Undibacterium sp. 5I1: one gene and its partner. The protein of the gene in region 1 interacts with the protein of each later gene in a pairwise test. Links are inferred from orthologs where the notes say so. Each region holds a gene or a part of one and is shown in the gene's direction. Other genes may lie near its edges.

Region 1 (3,262 bases):
TTGGTACTTTACTTGCTGCGCTAGAAAAACAAGGGTTTGATATACGTCCAGATGGTCGCCTTGTAATGCCAGACGGCGATGGCGGCAATTTATTTACCTTATCCACCAATGTCAGCGTCAGCGAAACGGTTACTGCTCGCCTTACCTTATTACTCGATGTGCCTTGCGTTGCACCATCGCGCGACGGTTTTGGTGCGATGGCTGCCTGTGCCCGTTCATTATCTACGCGTCTTGGTGGTACGGTAGTCGACGACGGTAATCAAGCAATTTCTAAAGTTGCCCTAGATGAAATTGCAGGTCAAGTCAGTGAGTTTTATGCCGCTATGGCGGAAGCGGATATTGCTGCTGGCTCGACTCGCGCACAGCGTTTATTTAGCTGATTTATTTTAGCTAACTTAGTCAACAGACCCTAAATTCACTTTATGCAAAATGATTTATTTGGCGGTTCTCCGTCAAAAGCGGCGTCAGCTGAATCGCCCTCATCTCCCTCATCTAGCTCAGCCTTGCCAGAGAATACTCCCGCTATCCTTGCCGCTAAGTTGCGGGCAGATATCACCCGACATGCACATGCTTACTACGTTTTAGATGCGCCAACTATTCCTGATGGTGAATACGATAAATTATTTTTAGCGTTGCAAGCATTAGAACAAGAATACCCTGAATTACGGACGCCAGATTCACCGACTTTACGCGTTGGCGGCGCTCCTTTGCCTGAGTTTACGCAAGTCCAGCATGCTACACCGATGCTATCCCTGAATAATGGTTTTGAGGAGCAGGATATTCGTGCTTTTGATCGTCGTGTCAGCGATGGTCTGGATACACAGCAAGCAGTGGAATACGCAATTGATCTGAAGTTTGATGGTCTTGCCATTAATCTTCGTTATGTAGATGGCGTATTCACGCAGGCGGCGACTCGTGGTGATGGATTTACGGGTGAAGACGTAACGGAAAACATCCGCACCATTCGTAGTATTCCTCTACGTTTAAATGTAAAAGAACCACCTAAGGTATTGGATGTGCGCGGTGAAGTTTTGATGTTTAAAAGCGATTTTGAAAAACTCAATCAACGTCAGCGTGCAGCCGAGGCTAAAGAATTTGCGAATCCACGTAACGCGGCCGCGGGTAGTTTGCGTCAGCTAGATTCTAAAATCACTGCGCAGCGTAGCCTCAGATTTTTTGCTTACGGAATTGGCTCCCTGGAAGGTGCAAGTTTGTCCGGCTTGCAGCTATATTCTCATCGAGCTTTATTGGAATGGTATAAATCGATGGGCATTCCTGTTTGTGACGAACAGACCATCGTGCGGGGTGCGGACGGGCTCTTAGATTTTTACCAGCAGATACAGCAACGACGATCACAATTGCCATATGAAATTGACGGTGTCGTCTACAAAGTTAACTCGTTCGCGCAGCAAGATACTTTAGGCTTTGTATCGCGTGCGCCACGCTTTGCGATTGCACATAAATTTCCGGCACAAGAAGCTTTAACCACCGTGTTAGATATTGAAGTCCAGGTCGGGCGTACTGGTGCAATTACTCCAGTGGCTCGTTTAGCGCCCGTATTTGTCGGCGGAGTCACCGTGACTAATGCGACCTTACATAATGAGGAAGAAGTGCGTCGCAAAGATATTCGTATTGGCGACACCGTGTCGGTGCGCCGTGCTGGCGACGTCATTCCTGAGGTGGTCGCGAGCATCTTAGAAAAACGTCCTATTGACGCTAAAGAATTTGTAATGCCGACACAATGCCCTGTTTGCGGGTCAACAATTGTTAAACTGGAGGATGAGGCGATTGCCAGATGCTCCGGCGGGTGGATAAAATGTATTGCTCAAAGAAAAGGTGGTTTGTTCCACTTTGCTTCACGCAAGGCTATGAATATTGATGGCGTCGGCGAGCAATTAATCGATCAATTGGTCGATAAGCAGGTAGTGACAACAGCAGCAGATTTATATAAATTAGGTTTAACGTCCTTAGTAGCGCTGGATAGAATGGCCGATAAGTCCGCGCAGAACATTCTGGGGGCGCTGGAGAATTCTAAAGCCACGAGTTTTGCCCGTTTTATTTATGCATTAGGGATTCGTCATGTTGGTGAATCAACTGCAAAAGATTTAGCGGCGACTTTTGGTAATGCCGATGCATTAATCGACGCGACCGAAGAGCAGTTACTGGCGGTGTCTGATGTAGGCCCCGTGGTTGCGAAGTCGATAAGATTATTTTTTGCTGATCCGCTCAATGTCGAGCTAGTGCAACAGTTACGGGCATCTGGAATACATTGGCCAGAAGCAGCACAAAAAGAAGTCGGCTCTTTACATTTGCTTGGGCAGACGTTTGTGTTAACCGGAACTTTGCCAACACTAAGTCGCGATCAGGCAGGTGCTTTGATAGAAAGTGCGGGTGGCAAAGTAGCTGGTTCGGTATCAAAAAAAACCAGTTATGTCGTTGCCGGAGATGATGCTGGTAGTAAGTTGTTAAAAGCGCAGGAATTGGGTATCCCTTTACTGACCGAAGCGGAATTGCTTCAACTCTGTTCAAGGAATTAAGATGAGAAAGATTACAAAAGCAGTATTCCCGGTTGCAGGTTTAGGTAGCCGTTTTTTACCTGCGACAAAAGCGCAACCAAAAGAAATGTTGCCTATCGTCGATAAGCCACTGATTCAATATGCGGTAGAAGAAGCGGTTGAGGCAGGTATTACCGAAATGGTGTTCATCACAGGTCGTGCCAAACGTGCGATCGAAGATCATTTTGATAAAGCTTATGAGTTAGAAAGTGAGTTGGAAGCCGCAGGTAAACAGGCTTTGCTGGACCTGGTCAGAAACGTTATTCCAAAAAATATCAATTGTATTTATATTCGCCAACAAGCTGCTTTAGGTTTGGGTCATGCCGTTTTGTGTGCCCGCCCGGTGATTGGTGATGATCCTTTCGCTGTGTTGCTGGCGGATGATTTGATGGATGCAGATGAAGGTTATCCCTCCGTTATGACGCAAATGGCTCGCTTGTATGAAGAAGAAGGCGGTAGTGTGATTGCAGTGCAGGATGTGCCGCATGAATTTACCCGCCAATACGGTATCGTCAGCGGTACGCCGTATAAAGATCGCGTAGAGAAAATGCACGGCATTGTCGAAAAACCGAAACCAGAAGATGCGCCATCTAATCTGGCGGTAGTTGGACGTTATGTTTTGTCAGCGCGTATTTTTGGATATTTAGAAAAGCTGGGTAAAGGCTCCGGAGGAGAAATCCAGCTCACTGACGGCATCGCCGCAATGC
Region 2 (3,569 bases), 2.7 Mb from region 1 along the record:
ACCGGCTGCTATGGCCGATATCAACGTCACACCGATGGTGGATGTCATGTTGGTATTGCTGGTAATTTTTATCATTACCGCCCCTTTGATGACACAAGCTATCAAGCTTGAATTACCTATTGCAAAATCAAATACGGCCCCCCAATTGCCAAACAACATCACCATCTCATTTGACTCTAAAGGCGTTTTATATTGGGATAAACAGGTCATTACTTTTAAAGATTTAAACGTAAAATTAGCAAAAGCAGCACAAAAATTACCGCAGCCAGAATTGCAATTGCGTGCCGATAAAGCAACTCGCTACGAGATCATTGCCCAAGTGATGGCGGCAGCCCAAGAACAAGGTTTGGGTAAAATTGGTTTTGTGACTGAGCAGCCAGGCCAACCACTCGATCAAAAGTAATCTACAGCGTTATCCTTAATCAGGATGCCACCTGAACCAGTTATAATCAAAGGTTCAAAAGATCCCCTCGCATTTAGAAAATATAGCCCGCCATGCAAGAAAAATACAGCTCAGTTTATAAACCAGCCGACATTGAGCAATCTGCGCAATCCCATTGGAAAAAAATAGACGCTTACAAAGCGGTGGAGAACGATCCACGCTTCCCAAAAGGGAAGTACTACGCTTGTTCTATGCTGCCTTATCCATCAGGTAAATTGCACATGGGGCACGTGCGCAATTACACGATCAACGACATGCTGGCGCGTCAATTGCGCATGAATGGTTACAACGTTCTGATGCCGATGGGCTGGGATGCTTTTGGTTTGCCGGCAGAGAACGCTGCAATCAAAAACAAGGTGCCGCCTGCCAAATGGACTTACGATAATATCGCCTATATGAAGACCCAGATGCAAGCTATGGGTCTGGCGATTGACTGGTCACGCGAAGTAGCGACTTGCTCGCCTGAATATTACAAATGGAATCAATGGTTGTTCCTGAAAATGCTGGAAGCTGGCATTTGCGAACGCCGTACGCAAGTAGTGAACTGGGATCCGATTGACCAGACCGTGCTTGCAAATGAGCAGGTGATCGACGGGCGCGGCTGGCGCTCCGGTGCTCTGGTCGAGAAGCGCGAAATTCCAGGCTACTACCTGAACATCACCGACTACGCGGAAGAATTGCTGTCTGCAGTCGCCAATCCGGAAGATCCGAATTACCTGTCCGGCTGGCCAGAGCGCGTGCGCCTGATGCAGGAAAACTGGATAGGTAAATCCGAAGGTGTACGTTTTGCCTTCACACATGACATCAAGGACGCCACCGGCGCATTGATTCAGGACGGCAAGATGTACGTGTTTACGACCCGTGCCGATACCATCATGGGCGTGACCTTTTGTGCGGTGGCACCGGAACATCCGTTGGCAATTCATGCTGCTGCCAGTAATCCGGGACTCGCTGCCTTCATCGAAGAATGCAAAAAAGGCGGTACGACCGAAGCAGAAGTTGCAGTGCGTGAAAAAGAAGGGCAGCCAACGGGACTGTTCGTCACGCATCCGTTGACAGGCGCGCAAGTTGAAGTTTGGGTCGGTAACTATGTGTTGATGAGTTACGGCGATGGCGCGGTCATGGGCGTGCCTGCGCATGACGAGCGGGACTTTATTTTTGCGAAAAAATATAATCTGCCGATTAAACAAGTAGTCGCTGTAGAAGGTGAAACCTACTCCACCGATGCATGGGCAGAATGGTATGGCGACAAGCAACGTGGCTTGACCATTAATAGCGGAGACTCTAACGTTGACCTAAATGGATTGACCTGTAGACAGGCGGTCAGCAAGGTCGCCGAATTAATGTCAGCCAAAGAATTAGGCGAAAAGAAAACTACCTGGCGTTTGCGCGATTGGGGCATCAGCCGCCAGCGTTATTGGGGCACGCCTATCCCTATTATCCATTGCGATGCTTGTGGTGTGGTGCCAGTGCCGGAAAAAGATTTACCCGTTGTGTTACCAGAAGATTGCATTCCTGATGGCTCAGGCAATCCGCTAAATAAACGCTTAGATTTTTTGCATGTTGATTGCCCAAGTTGCGGCAAGCCAGCTAAACGAGAAACGGACACCATGGATACCTTCGTTGATAGTTCCTGGTATTTCATGCGTTATTGCGACGCGAGTAACGACCAGGCCATGGTTGCGGAAGGTAGTAAATACTGGATGCCGATGGATCAATACATCGGCGGTATCGAACATGCGATTTTGCATTTGCTGTATGCGCGCTTCTGGACCAAGGTCATGCGTGATCTGAAGTTGATCGATGCGCACGAACCGTTCGCCAAATTGCTGACGCAAGGCATGGTCTTGAAGGGCGCGTTTTTCCAAAAACCGGAAGGCGCAGGCAAGAATTATTTCTGGGAAGAAGAAGTCAACGTCATCACCAATGAGCAAGGTCAGATCACCGGCGGAACCTTGAAGTCGGATGGGTCAGCACTCGAATACGAGATGACTACCATGTCTAAATCCAAGAGTAATGGTGTCGATCCGCAAGAACTCATTAATCAATACGGTGCAGATACAGCACGTTTGTTTGTGATGTTTGCCTCGCCACCTGAGCAGACTTTGGAGTGGAACGACTCTGGTGTTGAGGGTGCGCATCGCTTCTTGCGCCGGGTCTGGACTTTCGGTTTTAAAAATGCTGAGTTATTGCGCCCTGCAAGTTCAGTCAGTACTGACTTAAGTACTGACTTAAGTTCGAACTTATGTGCCGACAGCAAAGCGCTACGCCGCGAAGTACATATGATTTTGCGCCAGGTAAGCTATGACTACGAACGTATGCAATACAACACGGTCGTGTCCGGCGCGATGAAATTATTGAATACGATCGAAGCCTTTAAGCAAGAAGGTGCTGGTCATGCAGCGGTTTTGAGTGAAGCCTTTGGTGTCTTGTTGCGTGTTTTATATCCGGCATGCCCGCACTTGACCCATGTCTTGTGGGAAGAGTTGGGTTATGCCGCTTCTTTCACCGATATTCTCAATACCCCTTGGCCCCAAGTCGACGAAGCGGCTTTGGTACAAACAGAAATCGAAATGATGATCCAGGTCAACGGCAAGCTACGCGGTAGTATCACGGTAGCCAAAGATGCGGATAAAGCGACGATAGAAGCTTTAGCCTTGGCGAATGAGAGTGTGCAACGTTTTGTTGAGGGTACGCCGAAAAAGATCATTATCGTACCGGGTAAATTAGTCAATATCGTTCCTTAATATAGACGGGTAATTTTATGATCGTTAATTCGAAAGCGGGCGATATGCGTAATGAGAAAGACTCTACAACAAGGTCTGATTGGATGCGGAAATTGCTAACCTTTTTCAGCATCGCGTCAGTTGCTGTAATTTTGTCCGCCTGCGGCTTTGCGTTGCGTGGTCCGGTGACTTTTCCGTTCTCTAGTATTTATATTAGCTTGCCAGATACCTCACCGCTTGGTGGTGAGTTGCGGCGGAATATTCGGGCCAATGGCAATACCGTGATTTTTAACGATGTCAGAAGCGCCGATGTGGCATTAGAAGTTTTGGCAGAAACACGCGAGAAAGTGATCTTGTCTTTAAATAGCCAAGGTCGTGCACGTGAATACAATTTGTTGTAC

What was found.
Region 2: the proteins of ligA (region 1) and leuS interact in binary tests that used the Escherichia coli proteins (3 or more experiments, as listed by UniProt). The link is inferred for Undibacterium sp. 5I1 from one-to-one orthologs.

What each region holds. Positions count from the first base shown.
Region 1 is NZ_JAVIWI010000001.1:1,882,419-1,885,680, reverse strand. Bases 44-2,979 are described here. They hold ligA (NAD-dependent DNA ligase LigA), read left to right. Parts: upstream 44-422; coding sequence 423-2,537; downstream 2,538-2,979. Other genes in these bases: galU (UTP--glucose-1-phosphate uridylyltransferase GalU), read left to right, coding at 2,539-2,979; RGU72_RS08335 (cell division protein ZipA C-terminal FtsZ-binding domain-containing protein), read left to right, coding at 44-380. In the rest of the region: more of RGU72_RS08335, read left to right, coding at 1-43; more of galU, read left to right, coding at 2,980-3,262. UniProt on the Escherichia coli protein: DNA ligase that catalyzes the formation of phosphodiester linkages between 5'-phosphoryl and 3'-hydroxyl groups in double-stranded DNA using NAD as a coenzyme and as the energy source for the reaction.
Region 2 is NZ_JAVIWI010000001.1:4,551,374-4,554,942, forward strand. What follows is about bases 147-3,389. They hold leuS (leucine--tRNA ligase), read left to right. Parts: upstream 147-495; coding sequence 496-3,189; downstream 3,190-3,389. Other genes in these bases: RGU72_RS19890 (biopolymer transporter ExbD), read left to right, coding at 147-403; lptE (LPS assembly lipoprotein LptE), read left to right, coding at 3,207-3,389. Outside these bases: more of RGU72_RS19890, read left to right, coding at 1-146; more of lptE, read left to right, coding at 3,390-3,569.